Regions from separate parts of the Lysinibacillus sp. BS3 genome, predicted to be linked through region 2. Evidence: riboswitches for the same ligand, from Rfam matches in the RefSeq annotation. Region 2 holds a riboswitch; each other region holds the start of a gene.
The links. Region 2 has a riboswitch for cobalamin ahead of AAJG31_RS23090 (energy-coupling factor ABC transporter permease). Riboswitches for the same ligand answer to the same signal wherever they lie in the genome.

Region 1: it holds a riboswitch for cobalamin, as region 2 does, so the genes downstream of both, AAJG31_RS10865 (ABC transporter substrate-binding protein) here and AAJG31_RS23090 (energy-coupling factor ABC transporter permease) in region 2, are expected to answer to the same signal.
Region 3: it holds a riboswitch for cobalamin, as region 2 does, so the genes downstream of both, AAJG31_RS15485 (hypothetical protein) here and AAJG31_RS23090 (energy-coupling factor ABC transporter permease) in region 2, are expected to answer to the same signal.
Region 4: it holds a riboswitch for cobalamin, as region 2 does, so the genes downstream of both, AAJG31_RS01825 (glutaredoxin) here and AAJG31_RS23090 (energy-coupling factor ABC transporter permease) in region 2, are expected to answer to the same signal.

The regions. Positions count from the first base shown of each region.
Region 1 is NZ_CP154860.1:2,171,091-2,176,534, reverse strand. Features, by position in the region: gene AAJG31_RS10875 (long-chain-fatty-acid--CoA ligase) at 1-1,135, shown strand, start outside; gene AAJG31_RS10870 (acyl-CoA dehydrogenase family protein) at 1,137-2,804, shown strand; cobalamin riboswitch at 2,862-3,045, shown strand; gene AAJG31_RS10865 (ABC transporter substrate-binding protein) at 3,182-4,150, shown strand; gene AAJG31_RS10860 (iron ABC transporter permease) at 4,147-5,148, shown strand; gene AAJG31_RS10855 (adenosylcobinamide amidohydrolase) at 5,145-5,444, shown strand, end outside.
Region 2 is NZ_CP154860.1:4,618,859-4,624,302, forward strand. Features, by position in the region: gene AAJG31_RS23075 (ATP-binding cassette domain-containing protein) at 1-400, opposite strand, end outside; gene cbiQ (cobalt ECF transporter T component CbiQ) at 397-1,170, opposite strand; gene AAJG31_RS23085 (energy-coupling factor ABC transporter substrate-binding protein) at 1,176-1,448, opposite strand; gene AAJG31_RS23090 (energy-coupling factor ABC transporter permease) at 1,452-2,198, opposite strand; cobalamin riboswitch at 2,347-2,532, opposite strand; cobalamin riboswitch at 2,785-2,967, shown strand; gene AAJG31_RS23095 ((2Fe-2S) ferredoxin domain-containing protein) at 3,113-3,484, shown strand; gene cobJ (precorrin-3B C(17)-methyltransferase) at 3,489-5,156, shown strand; gene AAJG31_RS23105 (sirohydrochlorin chelatase) at 5,171-5,444, shown strand, end outside.
Region 3 is NZ_CP154860.1:3,132,811-3,138,254, forward strand. Features, by position in the region: gene AAJG31_RS15465 (C40 family peptidase) at 1-780, shown strand, start outside; gene ytvI (sporulation integral membrane protein YtvI) at 942-2,000, opposite strand; gene AAJG31_RS15475 (hypothetical protein) at 2,091-2,645, shown strand; gene AAJG31_RS15480 (glutathione peroxidase) at 2,726-3,271, shown strand; cobalamin riboswitch at 3,396-3,594, shown strand; gene AAJG31_RS15485 (hypothetical protein) at 3,752-4,309, shown strand; gene AAJG31_RS15490 (cobalamin-binding protein) at 4,293-5,243, shown strand; gene AAJG31_RS15495 (tyrosine-protein phosphatase) at 5,389-5,444, shown strand, end outside.
Region 4 is NZ_CP154860.1:345,259-350,702, forward strand. Features, by position in the region: gene nrdE (class 1b ribonucleoside-diphosphate reductase subunit alpha) at 1-1,564, opposite strand, end outside; gene nrdI (class Ib ribonucleoside-diphosphate reductase assembly flavoprotein NrdI) at 1,561-1,920, opposite strand; gene AAJG31_RS01825 (glutaredoxin) at 1,917-2,141, opposite strand; cobalamin riboswitch at 2,258-2,436, opposite strand; gene AAJG31_RS01830 (hypothetical protein) at 2,807-3,088, opposite strand; gene AAJG31_RS01835 (hypothetical protein) at 3,098-3,484, opposite strand; gene AAJG31_RS01840 (DUF2089 domain-containing protein) at 3,497-3,862, opposite strand; gene AAJG31_RS01845 (ATP-binding cassette domain-containing protein) at 4,053-4,859, opposite strand; gene AAJG31_RS01850 (ABC transporter ATP-binding protein) at 4,869-5,444, opposite strand, start outside.

The sequences.
Region 1 (5,444 bases), 2.3 Mb from region 2:
AACAGGTCAAGAAAAAGTGGGATGGCATCAGTATGAATCAATGCTTCAAAATGCTAGTACACAAACAATTGATTGTCAGTTACAAGAGGATGACCCTTCCACGATTTTATATACATCTGGCACGACAGGAAAACCAAAGGGTGTGTTATTTAGCTACCGTAATATTTTAACAGTGGCGCAAATGATAGCTGTTGAAATGGAGGTAAAGCCTGAGAGCCGTATTTTGCTTATGATGCCATTAACACACTCTGCACCATTACATTTATTTTTAATGGCGGGTGTATTGGTAGGCTCAACAAATGTATTAACACCAACTTTTACACCCGATTTATTCATTGATTCCATTGAAAAGGAGAAAACAACACATTTCTTTGGTGCACCTGTTGCTTATTTATTAACGGCACAACTGCCAAGGCTACATTCGGCAGATTTGTCTTCTATGAAATGGTGGGTCTATGGTGGGGCACCGTTATCTCAAAGTGAGGTTCGGTTCATTCAGCAGGCATTCCGCACAAATAATTTGACTTGTGTATATGGATTAACAGAGGCAGGTCCAAGTGGTTCATTATTATTTGGCAAGGAGCATGAAGCAAAGGCAGGAAGTATTGGTCAGCGGGCGCCACTTGGTACAGAGTTGCGTATTGTGAATGACAGTGGAGAAGATGTAAATGTAGGCGAAGTAGGGGAAATTGTCTTGTTGGGTGAGGGCAACATGCTTGGCTACTATAAGGATGAAGTAGCTACTAATGAAGCCTTTATTGATGGTTGGTTAAAAACCGGAGATCTAGCTCGCAAGGATGAAGATGGTTTTATTTGGATCGTAGATCGTAAAAAGGATGTCATTATTTCGGGAGGTGTCAACATTTATCCGAAAGAAATTGAAGATTGTTTATTGAGCTTTGAAGGTATATTCGAGGTTGCGGTAATTGGTGTACCACATCCGCAATGGGGGGAAACTGTAAAGGCGGTGTATTCTGCTAAACAAGACATCCATGAGGAAGCTTTGAAAGCTTATTTAGAGGAGCATCTTGCAAAGTTTAAAATACCACGTATTTTTGAAAAAGTAGAAGCGCTACCACGCAATGCATCAGGCAAAATATTAAAACAAAATTTAAAGGGGCAAGAGGTGAGATAGCATGAAAGTATTACAACAAGAAGCAATGCGTACTACGAACTTTTTTACTGAAGATGACACGCTTCAAAAAATAGTAGAAATGATGTTAGATAAAGAGTTTTTATCCTATGCCCAACGAGAGTTAACAGATTTTGGTGAGCTATGTGCAGGTGATATTGATGCGAGGGCAAAACATACAGATAGGCAGGGTGAGCCTCGCCTTCAAAAATATGATGCCTATGGTGAAGAGATATCGGAGGTTTGGGTTAATGATGGCTATAAAAAAACGATTGAAGAGACATATAATACTGGGATTGTAGGCTATGTACACAAGCATATTCCGCAGCTAGGACACAAGGGGAATTATGTTTATAGCTTTGCACAAGGTTATTTGCTATCACATGCAGAGCCCGGTTTTTATTGTCCAGTAACATTGACAATGGCAACTGCCTATCTATTAGATCATTATGCAGATGAAGAGGTAAAGCAGCGTTTTTTACCACATGTGTGTGCAACAGGTGACACAGATTTATATGAAGGTGCGACCTTTTTAACAGAACGTCAAGGGGGCTCTGACGTAGGTGCAAATGTGGTGGAGGCGAGAAAGGATGGCACTGCTTATCGTCTATATGGTGAAAAATATTTTGCATCCAATGCGGGCATGTGTGGTGTAGCGATGGTATTAGCACGACTAGAAGGTGCGCCAGCAGGTTCCAAAGGCTTAACATTGTTTGCAGTTCCTTGGCGCAAAGAAGATGGAACAACAAATCATTTACGTATTCGCCGACTGAAAGATAAGCTAGGCGTTCGGGCAGTTCCCTCTGGTGAGGTAGAATTTGATGGTGCACTTGCCTATGTTGTAGGGGAGCAAAATAAAGGGATTTATTATATGCTAGAAGCACTAAATCTCTCTAGAATTTGTAATGCAGTCGCTTCAATTGGTATTATGCGTCGCGGCTTCTTAGAGGCAAAACATTATGTAAGCAATCGACATGCATTTGGCAAGCCCTTAACACAGTACCCTATGATTCAGGATACTTTAGGGAAATTTGCAGCTAAGTTGCACGTGGAAGTAGCGACAGTTTTTGATCTTATCCAATTATACGATAAAGTGACAAGTGGACAGGGAACTCAGCAAGATCTTATTATGAATCGTTTATATATTGCCATTATGAAAAAGGAAACAGCAGAGCAAGCTGTTCATTATGCTAGTGAGGCAATTGAATTACACGGAGGTAATGGCTATATAGAAGACTTTGTAACGCCCCGCTTATTAAGAGACGCCCAAGTGTTAACGGTGTGGGAGGGTACGGCTAATATTTTGGCCTTAGAACTCATTCGTTTAGTAGATAAGTTTCATGCTCATGAACTGTTTGTACAGGAGATGGAGGAACGATTAGACAAATTAGCTGACAGCTCACTAGTACAAATCGTTAAAGAACAATTGGCGAATATGTCTGTGAAACTGCAAATTTTTAGCGCTTTAGACGAGGCAACGAAAACTTTTGAAGCTAAGGGTATGGCGGAAAAAATGGCTCACCTTTATGAAAGTGTCATAGCGGTTGAGTGGGCACATAAATTTGGTGGGAAATATGAAAAACTAGCGGACGTTTATTTAGAACAGACATGGTCATTAAGAGAAATGGGTGCTCAAATGAAAACAGTCCAATACTTTTCTGAAATTGTATAATGGCCGGGGAGTCGTCTTGAATGGAGGCGACTTTTTTCATTTTCATGTATAATGAAATCAACTGAATATTATAAAGGTTCTTTACTTAAGTAAAGTGAAAAGGGAAATCGGTGTAATTCCGATGCGGTCCCGCCACTGTAAGTGTGAGTTTTTTCAAATGATGCCACTGAAGATTTCGGGAAGGCTTGAAAAATCGCAAGTAGCACTAGCCAGGAGACCTGCCTTTATAACGACATGACAACCTACGAGGATAGGGTGGTGGATTTTGTATCAGTTTTTTTGGTGCGATTTTGCCCCCTCATCGATCAAAGATGAGGGGTTTTATTTTGATGTAGAATAAAGCGAAATGTCGCACGGATCAACGAAGGAGGATTCACATGAAGAAATTTTGGAAAATAGGATTATCAGCATTTTTAGCAGTAGGCTTGCTAGCTGCTTGTGGGCAGGAAGCAAAAGATAACAAGCCATCTAACGAGCAGCAAACACAGCAAGAAACAGCACAGGTGGATGAAGCAACATTCCCAATGACGATAACAGATGCCCTTGGTAAGGACATTACACTTGAAGCACCTCCTGAGAAAATTGTTTCACTTATTCCAAGTAATACTGAAATCCTTTTTGGACTAGGTTTAAATGATGAAATAGTTGGTGTTACGGACAACGACGATTATCCGCCAGAGGCAACTGAGAAGGATAAGGTTGGCGGTATGGAATACGATATTGAAAAAATTATTGCCTTAAAACCAGATATCGTTTTTTCACACGAATCTAGCATGTCTCTTTCAGAAGAGGCTATTGCACAGCTTGAATCAGCAGGTTTGAAAGTATTTGTTGTAAAAAATGCACAAGACTTTAATGAAACATATACAACAATTGAGCAACTTGGACGTGCTACAGGGAAATTACCAGAGGCAGAAAAAATTGTTGCGAATATGAAGGCAAAAGTAGAAGAAGTTTTGTCTAAAGTCAAGGATGTTGAACCCAAAAAAGTGTTAGTTGAAGCATCAGATGAGCCAGATATTTATACAGCTGGCAATGGCACATTTATGAACGCTATGCTTGAAATGATCAATGCAGAGAATGTAGCTGTAGATGGCGATAATTGGTATAAAATTGATGCAGAACAAATTATCGCAAAAAATCCAGATGTCATCGTGGTGACATATCATTATGTACCAGATATTTTAACGAAAATACCAAAACGTGCGGGCTTTGATACGATTAATGCCGTAAAAAATAATGCGATTGTGCAGGTAGATGAAAGTACAACAAGTCGTCAAGGGCCACGTTTAGCAGAAGGTCTAGAAGAATTAGCAAAAGCGATCTATCCTGAGGTATTTAAGTGAAAAAAATAGCACTAGCCTATACACTAACATGTACGCTTCTTCTTATTAGCATCTGGTGTGGCGTAGCGATAGGCTCAGTTCATATTCCACTAGAAGTATTGTGGAATGAGGCGGTTGATGAAACAGCCGCCAATATCTTTTGGAAAATTCGTTTGCCTCGCGTGTTATTAGCGGGACTAGTAGGCGCATCTCTAGCTATTGCTGGAGCAGCTTTCCAAGGTTTATTAAAAAATCCATTAGCAGATCCATATACACTAGGGGTTTCATCAGGGGCTTCTGTTGGTGCTGTTTTAACGATCTTTTTTAGTATTTCTATACCTGTTGTCGGTTTGTATGCGCTGCCAATCTTCAGTATGATTGGTGCTATCATTACGATGGTAGTTGTTATGAGCTTTGCTAGACTCGTAGACCGCTCATTAAAAATGGAAACGTTGATATTAACAGGTGTTATTTTTAGTTCTTTTTTAGGTTCCCTTATTTCATTAATGATTGCCTTATCTGGTGAAGAATTACGTCAGGTAATAGGCTGGCTACTTGGTTCTGTTTCGATGCGTGGTTGGCCATATGTCCAAATGATCATTCCATTTGTGATTGTAGGTTCAATAATGCTATGGACACAAAGACGAGAATTAAATGTCTTGTTGTATGGTGAAGAGCGAGCAAAACATTTAGGTGTTAATGTAAAGCGCAGTAAATATTTGATATTAGCAGGTGGCTCCATGTTAACTGGAGCGGCTGTAGCGGTTTCTGGCACAATTGGCTTTGTAGGATTAGTGGTGCCGCATATGACAAGGATGATTTGGGGTTCTGATCATCGCCACTTATTACCATTATCTTTTTTCAATGGTGCAACATTACTCATTATTTGCGACTTAGTAGCACGAACAATCATTGTGCCAAGAGAGCTACCAATTGGTGTTATTACGGCATTTATTGGAGCACCTGTTTTCTCCTATATTTTTTATAAGCAGCGAAGAAGCAAGGGGGTACGGGCATGATTGTTGTTGAACATCTATCAGGTGGCTATGAAGATGTACCAATCGTCAGGGACATTAGTTTTACTGTTGAAAAAGGAAAAATTCTTGGCATTCTAGGGCCGAATGGTAGCGGGAAATCCACATTATTAAAAGTAGTGAGTGGTATTTTACCAGCTACTGCTGGAACCATTTTGATTGATGGACAGAATATTCTTTCTTATAATGCTCGTGCTTTGGCGAAAAAAATGGCTGTATTACCACAGCTTCATGCAAATGCTTTCTCAAACAGTGTGAGAGAGGCAGTTTCACTGGGGCGC
Region 2 (5,444 bases):
AATCTTCCACTTCGGTTTGCGCAACGGCCCATGCTATTTTTTCTTCCGTTTTTTCAGTAGACCAGCCGAGATTCAATGGTCCAAATGCTATATCTTGCTTGACGGTCCCTGAAAAAAGCTGATGATCTGCATTCTGAAAAACAATGCCGACTTTTTGGCGTAGGGCCTTTAAAGCTTTTCGACTATATTCCAGATCGTTGCCTTCGAATACAATCGTCCCAGCTGTAGGTTTTAAAATACCGTTAAGATGTTGAAATAAAGTCGATTTTCCTGCGCCATTATGCCCGAGTATGGCGATTTTTTTACCTTTTGGAATGTCTAATGTAATATCTGACAACGCCTTCGTACCATCCGCATAGGCATAAGATAATTGGTTGAGTTCAAAATAAAATGCTGTCATGTAAAATACCCTCCGTATACGATGAGGACTAGTAAAATAGCTGCCATGCCTAGCCAATTTTTCTTGCTATAAGAGCCCATCTCTTGCCAGTAGACGGCATCGCCTCCACGTGATTGCATGGCATTGTTGAGCTCTCGGCTACGCTGAAACATTTCCACAAATAATGCCACAATAAGCATGGAGACAGAGCGTAGCCATTGCATCGGTGAATGATAGCCAAGACGTGCTTGCTGGGCGAGATGTATATTTTGCATACTTTCTAAAAACATAAAAATAAAACGATAGGTTAGTTCGACGAGCTCCACTAATAAAGAGGGGAGTCGCCATTGTCGTAGCACATAACATATTCCTTGTACGGAAGTGGTTAGAATTAAAAAGTATAAACAACTAATGCTGCCAAGGACAATAAAGAACAGCTGTTGCGCTACTAACATACTTGCGTTCCCAATAAAGACAGTCCAATTCCTCCATGTAAACGACCAAATATGGGCAGGGAGTGTATTCGTTGATGATGTAAAGGAAAGTAAAATAGATACGAGACTTGTTAATAAGAAAAAGCCAGGTAGCAATAATAATTTGCCATAGTATGCAAGCGGAATTTTTGCACCTAAAATGATAAAAGCACTCATTACAAAAAATGTAATGAGTGAAAGTCGTTCATCTCTCATGATGAGCGTTATGAGAAGTAGTCCAAGTGAAAATATCATTTTTTCTAGCGGATGAACGGACGCTAGCTTATTCAGATAGGCATACTTATCAATGAGTAACATAATGGTTAACCTTCTTTGTGTTTGCCACGCATATAGCCGATGAAGTAGCCAATAAAGCCAGCTCCTATAGCTGCCTGTAGCACGAATAATAAGCTTTCGATTTCACCACTTGGTGGCTCCCATAGACTTTCAAACCATGGTTCATATTCCGCATTGATTTCCCCAATAGCGGCTTCTGCTTCTCCATCAGCACCACCAAATTCAGCACCTTTTTGTATGAACAAGGGAATGATGGCTAACAACACAACAATTGCTAATAACAATAAATTTTTTTTCATCTGTTAATGTGCCTCCTTTGTTGAGAAAACACGTAACGTTTTTAATTCGCTAACATTGTATTTTTTCAAGAAATTCATCACTATGACCGTTAAAATTCCTTCACTCACTGCTAAAGGAATTTGAGTTAAGGCAAAAATACCTGCAAACTTTGTAAAGGATGCCATAAAGCCTCCAACCTCTGAAGGAAAGGCTAGTGCTAGTTGTACAGAAGTCACAATGTATGTACCTAAATCACCAAGCATAGCTGCAAAGAATATGGCTAGTGAAAATGACAACCCTACTTTTTGAGCCCCTTTAAAGACAAAGTAAGCAATAAAAGGACCAACAATAGCCATAGAAAAGGCATTAGCCCCTAAAGTTGTAATTCCTCCATGAGCTAATAATAAAGATTGAAATAATAAAACGATTGTTCCAATTACACTCATTGCTAGAGGGCCAAAGAGTACTGTCCCAAGTCCTACACCAGTTGGGTGAGAGCAACTACCTGTAACAGAAGGGATTTTTAGGGCGGATAGCACAAAGGCAAAGGCTCCTGAAAGCCCCAAAAGCATTTTTGTTTCAGGATTTTCATCAATGGTTTTTCGAATAGAACGCAATCCTAGAATGATAAATGGGATAGAGATCACCCACCAAAAAATAGCCCATTCGATTGGTAAAAAACCTTCCATGATATGCATGGCAAAGGCACGTTTTGGCACGATTAAAAAGGCCAGTAAAAAATAACTAAGTTTCCACCATGATAATTTCAAAAAGCTTTCCTCCTAACTAATTAATAGATTTTTAGAATATTGCGTGCGTAATTAAAAAAAGCACTTCTCCACTGGTGGAAAAGTGCATAGCTAAAAAAGCAAATAACAGTCTCATCTGCTAAGCCGCACACCTATCCTCGTAGGTTGAAACGATCACTTATTTTTCGGCAGGTCTCCTGGCTCTAGCTCAATGCTTTATAGGTCTTCCCATCCGTTGGACAGTGACATATTCTATAAAGCTCCCTATTACAGTGGCGGGACCGCGCCGGACTCAAACCGGCTTCCCTTTTAAGCAAAATGACAAACACTTTGCACCGAAAAACATTCAAAATGTGAGATTTCACGACAAAGTGTAACATGAATTTCCATAAATATGCTATACCTTTTATAAAATTTTTAAAATTAAAGGTCAACGGTGAATATTCTGATAAAAGTTTGTGCGCAAATTATATAGATTTATATAAATTTCATATCTAGTTCCATTCAAAATTGATAAATTTGTCATAAATTTTTAAAGAAATATTGAAATTTTAAAATAATAAGATATGATAAAGACAGTTTTCTATTTAAAATTCTAATAAAAATTTCATATAAAACGTCAATAAGTGCTCGAATAGCTCGAGATAATAGGGAAATTGGTGAAAATCCAATACAGCCCCCGCTACTGTAATAGCTGATGAAATCGCAAAGCCACTGGTGCAAACTTGGGAAGGTGCGACAGTAAAATGAAGCTTAAGTCAGGAAACCTGCTTATTTGATTGTGCATGCAAACTTTTCGGAGGGAGAAGTTGAAGCGAAAGCGAGTACCTGTATTTCATTCTATTCGTTTTTATTTGGCTTCTACAAAACCTTTACTCTTCGTTATAGAGTAAAGGTTTTTCTTTTTCCAAAAAGCAAATGAGGGGAGACAGAAGATGACAACTTGGAATTTAGAGGGGATGAAAACACATCTCTTTATTTGCAATGGCAGTAGCTGCATGAAAAAGGATGGGGAGGAAATTACCTTAGCCATTCGAGATGAGATACAGCGGCAAGCACTCGATCAGGAAATACATACGACAAGAACGCGCTGTAATGGACGCTGCAAGGATGCTTGTGTGGTAATCGCTTATCCTCAAGGAAACTGGTATCGTGTGCCATCAACAGAGCATGCTAGAACACTAGTACAAGATTTACATCATGAATCCTTATACAACGAACATGTCTTTACACTTCGTGAAGGTACATTACAGCGTACTGCTCAAACAACTGCCATTAAAGGGATCGAAAAGGTGAAAGAGGGGTAACAACATGGCGCAAAAAGGAAAAATTTTCGTAGTAGGCTTTGGACCTGGAGATTTTAAGCATATTACGACACGTGCAGTAGAGGCTTTACAACAAAGTGATATGATTATAGGCTATAAAACCTATGTAGAGCTGATTCAAGATTTAGTAAGTGCAAAATCGATTGTTAGTACAGGCATGACAGAAGAAGTGTCGCGTGCACAGGAAGCCGTTCGTCAAGCCGAAGCAGGGAGCATCGTCTCAGTAATTTCGAGTGGTGATGCAGGCGTCTATGGCATGGCAGGATTAGTCTATGAGGTGTTAATTGAGCTAGGCTGGACAGAAGCAACAGGAATTGAAGTTGAAATTGTTCCTGGGATTTCTGCGATTAATTCATGCGCTAGCATACTTGGTGCACCTATTATGCATGATGCTTGTACAATCAGTTTGAGTGACCATCTAACACCTTGGAATTTAATTGCAAAGCGTGTCGAGGCAGCTGCAATGGCGGACTTTGTCATTGCTTTATACAATCCTAAAAGTGGACGTCGAACAAGACAAATTGTCGAGGCTCAACGAATACTCTTAGAATATCGTTCGCCAGACACACCAGTTGGGCTTGTGAAAAGTGCCTATCGAGAACGTCAAGAAGTGACCATGACAACACTAGCAGAAATGCTAGAACATGATATTGGTATGTTGACAACTGTCATTATCGGGAATTCGTCAACATTTTTCTATGACAATAAGATGATTACGCCCCGCGGTTACCAACGTAAATATACCCTGGGTGAAGAGAAACAGCCATTACGTCCACATCAACGTTTACGCGAAGAAAATGAACCTTGGGCAATGAACCAAGAGACAGGAACAGCGCGAAATGACTTTACGGCTGACCCTAATGCAGGGCGCTTTAATAAACCCAGTATAGCCGCTACGCCAAAGCCGAAAAAAACAGCTCTTGAAATGGCTACAGCGGCACTTGCAATGGTAAAAGGGACAAGCGCAGTCAAAGTAACACCGAAGCTTGTACAGCAAAAAATAGAATCTATTTTTGAATTAGCAGTAAGTCCTGGTGTAGCCAATAAGTTTTTTACTCCCCAGCAAATGATGATGTTAGCGGAGGTCGTTGGGGATGAGGGGACGATGGAATACACACCAGATCATCAAATTCATTTGAAAATACCAACGACTGCCCCTGAACAGATCACAGAGAAATTACAGAAAGTAGGGTTTTTATTAGCCCCGATTGGTGATGTGTTATCACTGAAGGCTTGTGATTTTTGCTACGGTGAAAAGGCTGATTCAATACCATATGCAGAGGAAATACAAGAAAAACTAGGCGGTATGTCCTTACCGAAGACATTAAATATTGGCTTTAATGGCTGTGGGATGGCCTGTTATCGGGCTGTATTTGATGATATTGGCATTGTCTACCGCAAAAGTAAATTCGATGTCTTTATTGGAGCAAAACCAGTCGGTCGTACAGCACACGCAGCACAGCCTGTTGTAGAAGGGCTGGAGCCTGAGCAGCTGATTCCACTCATTACAGATATTATTGAAGAATATAAAGCAAATGCTCATCCAAATGAACGCTTGTTTAAATATTTTAAACGTGTGAAAAAGATACTGCATTTTACGTATCAAGATATGTCTTCCAAAATAAAAGTAGAGCCAGCTCCGTGCGGCGACTAGTAAGGAGTAGAGAGATGAAAGCTATTTTATTTGTCGGCCATGGGAGCCGTTTAGCAGCAGGAAATGATGAGGTTCGTACATTTATCGAACAAATGACACCTCGTATTGATGAACAATTTTTAGTGGAAACTTGTTTCCTTGAATTTGCTTCACCTAACATCGAAGAAGGTATTACAAACTGTGTGAAAAAGGGAGCTACAGAGGTACATGTAATTCCAATCATTTTACTGCATGCAGGCCATTCAAAACTGCATATTCCAGCGGAAATCGAGCATGCGCGTGAGCATT
Region 3 (5,444 bases), 1.5 Mb from region 2:
AACGTAGTGCTTGAGGCAAAAAGCTTTGCAGATTTAATGGATCGTGTCGTAGCGGTGAAAACATTAATGGATGCTGACCAAGAATTAGTGGATCAACAGGAAGCAGATAAAGCAAGCTTAGAGCAACAAAAAGCTACATTAGATGAAAAACAAAAGGAACTTCAAAAACAATTCCAAGAGCTTCAGCAAAAAGAAAGCGAAATGGAAGTGAAGAAAGCTGAGAACGAAGCAAAATCACTTGCATTAAAAGCTGAAATTGCAACGAAACAAGAAGAAGAACGTTTAGAAGCGGAGCGTAAAGCAGCTGAAGAAGAGGCAGCTCGTTTACGTGCACTTCAAGCTGCTACACCAGTTGTACAAGCAACTCAAAATAATGGTGGAGGCGAACCACAAAAAATTATTGTTGGTTCAGGAGCTGGCACTGTTTCTTCAGGAGATGCCATTTCAACAGCTAAACAATTCCTAGGACGTCCTTATGTTTGGGGTGGTAGCAACCCATCAACAGGTTTTGACTGTTCAGGTCTTGTACAATGGTCATATAAGCAAGCGGGTGTTTCTTTACCTCGTACAGCATCACAACAATATTTAGCAACACAACGCATTTCAGCAGGTGAAGCACGCGTTGGGGACTTAGTGTTCTTCAGCTATGGTTCAGGAGTAGCACACGTAGGTATTTATTTAGGTAATAACACAATGATCGACGCTCAAAACAATGGTGTCGTAATTGAATCACTTGATTGGTGGAATCAATACTTAGTAGGCTTTGGACGTATTCAATAGGCCTCACTAATATATAGACGGTTGAGATAAGAAAAAGGTCATCTTTGTAGAGAAAAATATACAAAGATGACCTTTTTTGTTTTTGGAATGCTATTCTTTCAAAGAAACAAGACGACTACTTCTATTCTTGAAAAGAGACTTTCCTGCATACTAAATTGATATTAAATTTTAAAATTTACTTTGATGACACCTGTCTCTTTCAAGGCAATAAAGAAAATAATAACGAATGGGCCGACAAGTAAACCGATAATACCAAATAACTGTAGACCTATGAACATGGAAATTAATGTTGGTAAAGTGGATAAACCGATATGGTCTCCCATTAATTTAGGCTCGACTACTCGACGAATAATAAGTAAAATAGCAGCTAAGATGAATAATTTTACAGCTATAGAGGTGTTTCCCATCAACAGGTGGTAAAGTCCCCATGGCGCTAGAATAATGATAGAGCCTAGGAATGGTACAATATCTATTAACCAGATAATAATCGTCATTGTTACTGCATATTTCGGTTGGATTAATAGCAGTCCAATGAGTGTGACGCCTCCAATAATAAAGCTTACAAATAAGTGAGCCTTCATATAGCCAAATGTTGCATCTTTTAAGCGATTTAAAATAATTTTTATCTTCTTTGCTGTATTGGGCTTTAAATATTTATAAGTGATTTGCTTTAACTTAGGCAAATCAAGCATAAATAGGAATAGCGCAATCATATAAACGAGAAGACTGATAAATAGGCTGGGTATCTCTGAAAAGAAGGCAGAAACTTTGCTATAATTAAAGAAGCTTAAAAAGGATTCTTCGACTTTCTTTATGAAATCCATAGTGGTTTTTTGAAGCGAAGCACTTACTTCAGGTGGAAAGTCTTCTGTGTATTTAGAAATATTTTCTTGCATATGAAGCCACATATCTGATAGCTTGGAAATATAATAGGGAGCTTGCTTAGATAGTAAAATTATTTGTGTCATTATTTGTGTAATAGAAAGATAACAAATAATAGATATAACAATAACACTCACTATGTAAATAAAAGCAACTGCTATTTTCCGTGACATTTTCCATTTCCGTTTAAAGAACATGACAATTGGTTCTAAGAAAAATGCACTAATCCCAGCAAGTATTAAAGGCATGGACACTGGGATAACAAAATAGGCAGCTAGAAGTAGTGATATTATCACAATCAACCGAAAAATCAATTTCCTAGCATTAAATTTATTCATAAACTCACCTTCTTTGCGAAAAAAATTAAGTTAAGTGTACCATAAATCAAATTTTATTACGTTCTGAAACAATAAAGGTAGGGATGAATTATGGAAAAAGAGATTTTGCAACTTTTTAGTAATCTAACAGAGCATGATCGCGATATTCAATATGAATCTTACGAGGAATTAATAAAAATTATGCAAGAACCCGTAGATTGGACATATGCAGTTTGGGAACAGCTAATAAAAGCTCTTACATACAATAATGGTTATTCTCGTGCACGTGCTGCACAAATTTTATGCGCTTTAGCTGCAAAAAGTGATCCAGAAGAAAGGGTCTTGGAGGATTTTTTAAAGATTTGGGCTGTGACTTACGATGAACAATCTGCTACGGCAAGGCATGCATTACAAGCAATTTGGAAAATTGGACAGGCGGGTCCAGTACAAAGAGATTTGGTTGTATCGTATCTAGCTAAAAGATTTCAAACATGTATAGATGAAAAACAGCCATCTCTTATTCGTCAGGATATTATAATGTCATTTAAAAAGTTATATGATCAAACAAATGACTCGAAATTATTAGATATTGCCCATCGTTTAATTAATGAAGAACAAGATGCTAAATATAAAAAGAAGTATAAGTCAGCCATCCGTTCAAAGTAGCGAGGTGGTGTTTTTTTGTGCAAATTCTTTGATGAACGATAGAATAGTCAACTATAATGAATGAAAAAAGGGGATTATGCATGAGCATTTATAATTATCTAGTTCGGAAGCCTAATGGCGAAATTTTATCGATGGAAACATATCGTGGAAAAACAATGTTAATTGTTAACACGGCAAACCAATGCCGATTTACATATCAATTTGAAGACTTACAGAAAATGTATGATAGATATGGAAAAGAGAATTTTGTAGTTCTTGGATTCCCTTGTGATCAATTTGGCCATCAAAATCCTGAAGATGGGGAGGAAACTAAGCATCTATGCAAGGTAAACTATGGGGTCACATTCCCGATTTTTGAGCTTGTACAGGTAAATGGAGAGGCTACCCATCCACTCTTTAATTATTTAAAGCATGAAGTGGATTACCGAGAGTTTGGGAAGGCAAGTATGCAGGAGAAAATGTTGGCAGAAGCAATTGTTCAACTTGCCCCAAGCTTTTTAGATGGTCGTAATATTCGCTGGAACTTTACAAAATTTCTAGTAGATGCTAATGGTAAGACCGTCGCACGCTTTGAACCAACAGATTCACAGCTCGATATTGAAAAAGCAATTGAAACACTATTATAGTAAATTTCTTAATAATGTAAAAATTTGTTAGGGTTTTCTCTTCAAGTAGAAATAATGCTATATTTTAAAACTGTGTACAGCTATTTTTTCTGAAGCATATATGATAAACTGCTTTACAAATGAAATATTCTTGCAGAATAAAGGTGCTAATTAGCATAATCGGGAATCCGGTGAAAAACCGGAGCTGTTTCCGCAACTGTAAGTGCAGCCATTATAAAGATTTACCACTGTCTCAAAGAAGATGGGAAGGTCCTTTATAACACATTCGTTTCATGTGACGAACTGTACAAGCCAGGAGACCGACCTTTATTTGAACGTATAAAAACTTCTCGGAAGCTAGGAGGATATACGGCAAATACATAGGCTTTGTCCAGTTTGATGGCTCATTATGTTATTTTTGTCGTTCCTTTGCAAAAAGGAGCGACTTTTTTATGCCTTTCAAATAAGAATTTTTCATTATAGAAAATAGGGGGGAAGCAAGTGAAAAAAGATGCCCGTTATTCTTGTTATCCATTTATGCGTGAGAAAGCTTCAACGGTCGATTTTGAAATTCGAACAGATAGTCTGACAACACATCTAGGAGTTGCATTAGCTGCGGTAAAAAAAGAGGATGTTCAAGTTGTTGCTGAGGATTTATTGCTTATGTTACCTATGGCTTATCATGTGAATGGCTCAGTACGTGGGAAATTAGCAGTAACTGAAGAGGATTTATCTTGGTTAAGTGAACGTTATGATTTTTACGTTCGCCATGTGAAGGAAGAGATTCAAAGTTTTGTTTTACCTCAAGGAACAGAGGCTGCTGCAGCCTTACATCTTTGTCGCAGTGAGGCAAAAAAATCATATCGTACTTTACACAAAGTATCAGAAGAACGAGAGGTTCCAGCTATTCTTTTCGATTACCTTGGTTTATTAGCTAATGTATGTTTTGTCATGGCTGTTTTTATGAATCAGCAAGCTGGAATAGCGGAAATACCGTTTATTAGTAAATCCTACCCAATGAAAAAGAAAAAGGAGAATAACAATGAAAAAAGTATTTAATTTCCAATGGCTATCAGTGCTCTTACTTGCACTGGTATTAGCAGGCTGTGGCACTGCTGAAGATACAAAAAATAAAGATGCTTCGCAAGATACACAACAAGCAGAGAAAACAAGCTATAAAGTGACAGATGACCGTGGAGTGGAAATAGAGTTTAAAGAAGTACCAAAAACAGTTGTATCTTTACAACCAAGTAATACTGAAATTTTGTTTGCTTTAGGTGTTGGCGATAAAATTGTAGGAGCAACTGAGTACGATACTTACCCAGAGGAAGCACAAAAAATTGAACGTGTCTCTGATACTATGAACTTTAACAGTGAAAGAATTATAGCGTTAAAGCCAGATGTTGTCATTGCTTATACAATAGGTGATAAGGATGCCCTAAAGCCGCTTGAGGACGCAGGAATTAAAGTGTTTGTTATTCAATCTGCGACTACTTTCGACGATGTTTATGGAGATATCGAACAAATTGCTGCTGTGATGGATGTTCCTGATAAAGGAAATAAATTAAACGAAGAGATTAAAGCGAAAATTGCTGAAGTACAAACGAAGGTGAAGGATGTAAAAACGCCGAAAAATGTTTATTTAGAGGTTAGCCCTAAGCCAGACATATATACAGCAGGCTCTAGCACTTTCCAGCAAGAAATATTAGATGCAGCTAATGTTAATAATGTTTTTTCTGACTTGAATAGCTGGGCAAAAGTGAATGAGGAAGATGTTATTGCGAAAAATCCAGATGTTATTTTAACAACAGTAAACTATACAGAAGATCCAATAGGAGAAATTCTTGGACGAGATGGTTGGAATACTGTGAAAGCTATTCAAAACAAAGCGGTATTGTCCATTGATACAGATATCTCTAATCGACCTGGTCCGCGTATTGGTGAAGCTGTAGAATTAGTAGCGAAGGCTGTGTACCCAGAGTTATTTAAATAAGAAATGTTTCCATGCTAGCTGTCAGCCATTCAGCTAGCATTTTTTATGTGGTTTAAATTATTACCTAGCGTGAAAATTGGAATTAATGTAGTTTGTTCTTTAAAATAAAAGTAAGTATGCTTGATAATCTTAGGAGGTGTAGTGATTGGAGCAATTAGAGACAAAGGTAATTCCATTTGAAGCAGTCTATAATTTCCGAGA
Region 4 (5,444 bases), 440 kb from region 2:
CTGATGCATAATCACTGTCCTCAAATCGGTAGAAGGTTGCAGCTTTTTCTTTCGCCATTTCCATCGAAGATTTCAGAGAATAATAGTTCATCGCTTCCATAAAGTGATCCATGAAATCAATGGAATCTTTTGAGCCGTACAGGATGCCTTCTGTCACGAGATGCCCATGGAGGTTCATACAGCCAAGCCCTACTGAATGCATTAATTGATTGGCTTTTGCAACAGACGGTACATTCTTAATGTGCGTCATTTGCGATACATTCGTTAATAGGTGCATGGCTGTATCGACTAATGCGCCGAAATCATTGACTTTACTTGCTGCATGGATATCGATGGAACCTAAGTTACACGATACATCTAATCCATAGTCATTTGGTTGATCCTGGTCCGTAATGATACTTGTCTCTTGTACTTGTAAGATTTCTGTACATAAATTGGACATTTTGACACGTCCAATATTTTTTAAAGGATGTACCTTATTGACATTATCATCAAAGATTTCAAACGGATAGCCTGATTCAAATTGTGCTTTTTTCACCTCTGTGTAAAGCTTACGTGCATTTAAACGTTTAATTTTACGAATTTTAGGGTTATCAAGTAGCTCGTAGTACATGTCTGAAATGGAAATTTCAGACATACGTTTGCCATATTCTTTAAAAATATCATATGGGCTAAACAAAACGATATCCTTATCACGTTTCATCAGTTCGAAGAAAATACTAGGTATAATAATCCCTGTTGAAAGGGTAGCGAGGCGAATTTTATCATCAGCATTTGGTTTTTTTGATGAAATGAAATTTTCTATGTCTGCATGGAAAATATTTAGATAGACAACACCTGAGCCATTTCGTTGCCCTAACTGATTAGAATAACTGAAAGAATTTTCTAACAGTTTCGCTACTGGGATGACACCACTTGCACGATTTAATATCTCTTTAATTGGATCACCTAATGGACGTAAATCTGTTAAGTTGACCCCAACTCCACCACCAAGGCGTGATAGCTCTAAACAATAGCCAATATTTTCAGCAATACTATTCATGGAGTCATCCATTGATAATTTAAAGCAGCTTACTAATTCACCACGTGCTTTCTTGCCACTATTCAATGCAGTTGGTGTGGCAGGTTGATAGGCTTCCATCATCGCTTCGACAGAACGTTCTGCTAAAGCTGTGTTGCCTTGAGCTAAATACAAAGCAATAATAACAATACGATCCTCATATTTTTCTAAAATCTCTTCGCCGTCACGACTTTTCATAGCATAGCTATCATAAAACTTGCTGGCGCTCATAAAGGATGGGAAACGGAAATTATAATCATAGGCTTTTTTATACAACTTCTTAATAAATTCCATTTCGTACATGTCGATAAATGCTTTCTCATAGTAGCCCTCATCAACTAAATAGCGGATTTTTTCCTCAATATCTATAAAATAACGCAAACGTACGTTGACATACTCTAAAAAGTAGCGGCGCGTAGCTTCACGATCTTTTTCTAACTCAAGTAATCCAGTTGTACTATAACGATTCAGTACGTCATTATTAAGCTTTAAATAGGTTTTCATCTCATTACCCTCGTTTCATAAAACGTTTGTATTGCTTCATAATCTGTTTGATTGCCTCGTAAATCTAATTTCCTTACTAAGGGTACATGATAGGTAGTAGCAATTTTCTCACCAGCAGCGCCAAATACATGATGGCCAAAGTTACTATTGCCACTGGCAACTACTCCTTTACAAAAATCTCTGTTTTTTTCTAAAAAGCGTTGCACCTTCGCTGGAATGTCACCTAAACCATCTGTGTAGGTAATTAAAAGATACGGCTTATTCAGTCGCAATTCTTCAGAGAGCTCGATAGCTTCTGCCTTTAATTTGGATACAACATTTCGGACATTGCCTGTACGACTTGCATAAACGATCATAGGGTAATCAACTCAATTTGAGAAACAATTTCCTGAACATCTCCTATAAAGGTTTCATTCATTTCTAAAACAGGCACACTTAAAAAACCTGCATCTATAATGGTTTGCTTAGCTTGTTCATCGTGATCAATGTTAACAATTTCTGCTTCAAGTCCTGCACGTTGTAATTCAGATTTTACCCACAGGCATTTTGGACAAATTGTTTTCGTATAAAGTTTCATAGAAATCCCTCTTTTCATAAAATAAAAAGGCTATCTCTTTAAGAGAGATAGCTAAAATGGAAACGTTAACATACTAAAAATACCGACGTTCCCATCTCTTAATCCCCGAAGAAATGATTAATTTGTTTTATAAAGGCAGGTCTCCTGGCTTTGCTTCATTCTCTGATTTCCTTCCCATGCGCATGCACAGTGGATGCTATCATCGTCAGCTTAACAGTTGCGGGGACAGCGTCGGAATTGTACCGAACTTCCCTTTTAAACTACATATAGTAGTACCTTAGTAAAACGAACACAATATATTGTTGTTGTTCAATAGTTTTAAGTTTACCATCCTTCAAATGAAAAGTAAATCTAGATTCTAAACTTCTTTATTTTTGGATTATTCAGTATTTTTAATTATGTAGTTCCAAATAGATTACCACTAATCACTTATACCCAAATCAAAAATCTATTTTTAACGATGTACGTGATTTTCTATTAAAATGGATCTAGAATTCTAATTTGAGTTTAAAGAAATCTTCTATTTTATGTACCATTGAAAAATAGTTGTCTCTATCGTAAGTCCTGAAATAATGATCATCTCTTACCCATTTCAAATGATGCTCATTACATTAATAAAGAGCATGCTTTTATCATAACATGCTCTTACCATTCTATCATTGGGATTATAGTCTAACCTTAACCTCAGTCCCGTCCTGAGCTTTGACATCGACTAGCACAAGTCCTTTATAATTTTGTAGTTCCTTGATAATCGGCTTTAACATTTCTTTGTCGATGAGGGGAAAGGTAAAGTCTATTTTCTTTTTATCGAAGTATGCCTTTGTCCACTTATTGGCTTGTTGCTGAATCCATTTAGAAGTTAAAATGGAGAGGACAATGGTTAGCACAGTATAGGGAACAGGGACGGTAAAGCGAACGTCTTTTGCTTTCACTTTTACATGCATCATTCGTCGCCTCTACTCAATGAAGACTGCAACGGAATCTCCGTTTGCTGATTTTATATCTACAATTTGTCCATCTAGTTCATTTTCAATTGCTTCAAGAAGAAGATTGATGTCGATATCTTTTACGTATTTTTCAGATTGCGGAATACTTGCAGCGATGCTGTGTCCTGCCATCAATACGGCTTTGACAAGTTTAATTGGTAAATTTACCGTGACATTATCATTTTCGGTGGATACAACACGGACCTTTAACGTTTTATCTAAATACTTTGTTTTTTCCACAAATTTATTCTCTGATTCTTCTTTCTGTTGTAGCACTTGAATCAGCTCTGATCCTTTATCCGCATCAATTTTGCCCTCTTGAATCATCGTTAACACTTTTGTAATTTCCTCTTTCATGGTCGTTCCTCCCTATTCGTCTTTTAAGAGCTTTATGGCTTCATCTGTTGTGATTTCGCCATTTTCAAGCATGCTTACAATTTTTTTCTCATCTACTTCATTTTTCTTCTTTTGAGCATAGCCAAGGGATGAAATAATATCATTTAGCTTGCCTCGAACTGTTGGATACGAAACCCCCAGTTCCTTTTCAACCTCTTTAATATTTCCTCGGCAGGTTAAAAATACTTCCACAAAATGAAGCTGATCCTGTGATAAGGATGCTAGCTTCGACAATTCAAACTCATTTTCAATGGTCGTGTGACAATGAGAACACTGTAACTTCGTAATTTTTAATGTTTTACTGCAGACAGGACAATTTGTGATTACTTGATAAGCCATAGTGAACTCCTTCCTTTAAGTTAAGCTGATTATATAATAAAGAAATTAAAGATGTAAATAATAAAATTAATAATTTTAATTAAAAAATAAATAAAATTAATATCTTGATTAATTTTATTTATTTTTGTTTCTATATTGCTTTAAAAATTAAGAAAACGCCATTTTTAATTTCTCAAAATGGCGTTTCTGTTTAATTGGGTCTATCCTTCTTTTTTCTTTCCCGCGGGTGTGATGGCAAAATTGCATTGTATAACGCTTGTGAAGCGGGGTGCTGATATGTCCCATCCTTGCCTATCTCCTCCACTAGCTGACCATGCTGCATCACAAGGATGCGATCTGACATAAAACGTGTGGCCTGTAAATCATGTGAAATGAATAGATAAGCAAGCTGTAGCTCTTTTTGAAGTCTTTGCAGTAGCTCTATAATCGTCTTTTGCAAAATCATATCAAGACTACTAATGGCCTCATCTAAAACAATCAGTTTCGGCTTTAATGCAAGAGCTCTAGCAATGTTGACTCGTTGCTGCTGTCCCCCACTTAGCTGTGAGGAATAGTTTTGAGCCATTGCCCACTCTAACTCTACACAGTCTAGTAATTCCCTTACTTTCTGTTGTCGCTCTGCTTTGCTAAAATGCTCGAAATTCAAAAACGGTTCTTCGAGTATTTCGAAAATCGTCTGTTTTGGATTAAATGAATGATAACTATTTTGAAAAACAGCCTGTAAATTTCTTCGTATCATTTTTTTCTCTTTGCTGGGTGCTTCGTATAAATTGACACCTTGAAAGATCAGCTCTCCGTTTGTTGGTCGTTCAATCCCTAAAATAATGCGCCCTAATGTGCTTTTTCCAGAACCACTTTGACCGACGATGCCAAGACATTCTCCTTCCTGAAGTGAAAATGTCACATTCTCTAATACAGGGGCTTCCTGTCCTCGTTTGAATAGAAATGGTCTTTGCGCATAGTATTTCTCAATATTTTTTACTTCTAGTAGCGTCATTTTATCACCTCATAGCATTCTCGCTTGTAAAAGTTTCTTGGTATAGGGATGCTGAGGCGCATCAAAAAAATCAAAAACATTTGCTTGCTCAACGATTTCTCCTTGATACATCACAGCCACATCGTCCGCAAGCTCAGCAATGACACCTAAATCATGCGTGACAAGGAGTATGGTAGCATCTGTTTCTGAGCGAATTTGATTAAATAGTGTTAATACTTGTTTCTGATTGATGGTATCCAGAGCAGTCGTAGGCTCGTCTGCGATGTAGAGGGAGGCCTGTATCGCCATTGACAGAGCAATCATCACTCGCTGTAGCATGCCTCCACTTAACTGGAAAGGATAGTAGGACAAGAGCTGCTCTGGCTGAGGTAAATGAACTTTTTTCAAAGCATCAAGGGCGATCTGTCTCATTTCTTTTTTTGTAAGCTTAAAGTGTGCTTTTAATGTTTCTCGAAAATGACTTTCAATCGTTTGAATATGATCAAATGCAGCGGATGGGTTTTGCAAAATCATCGAAAGATGTCTGCCACGATAAGCTCTCCATTTAGTAGCTGAAACGTTTAATAAATTTTCTTGCAGATAGAG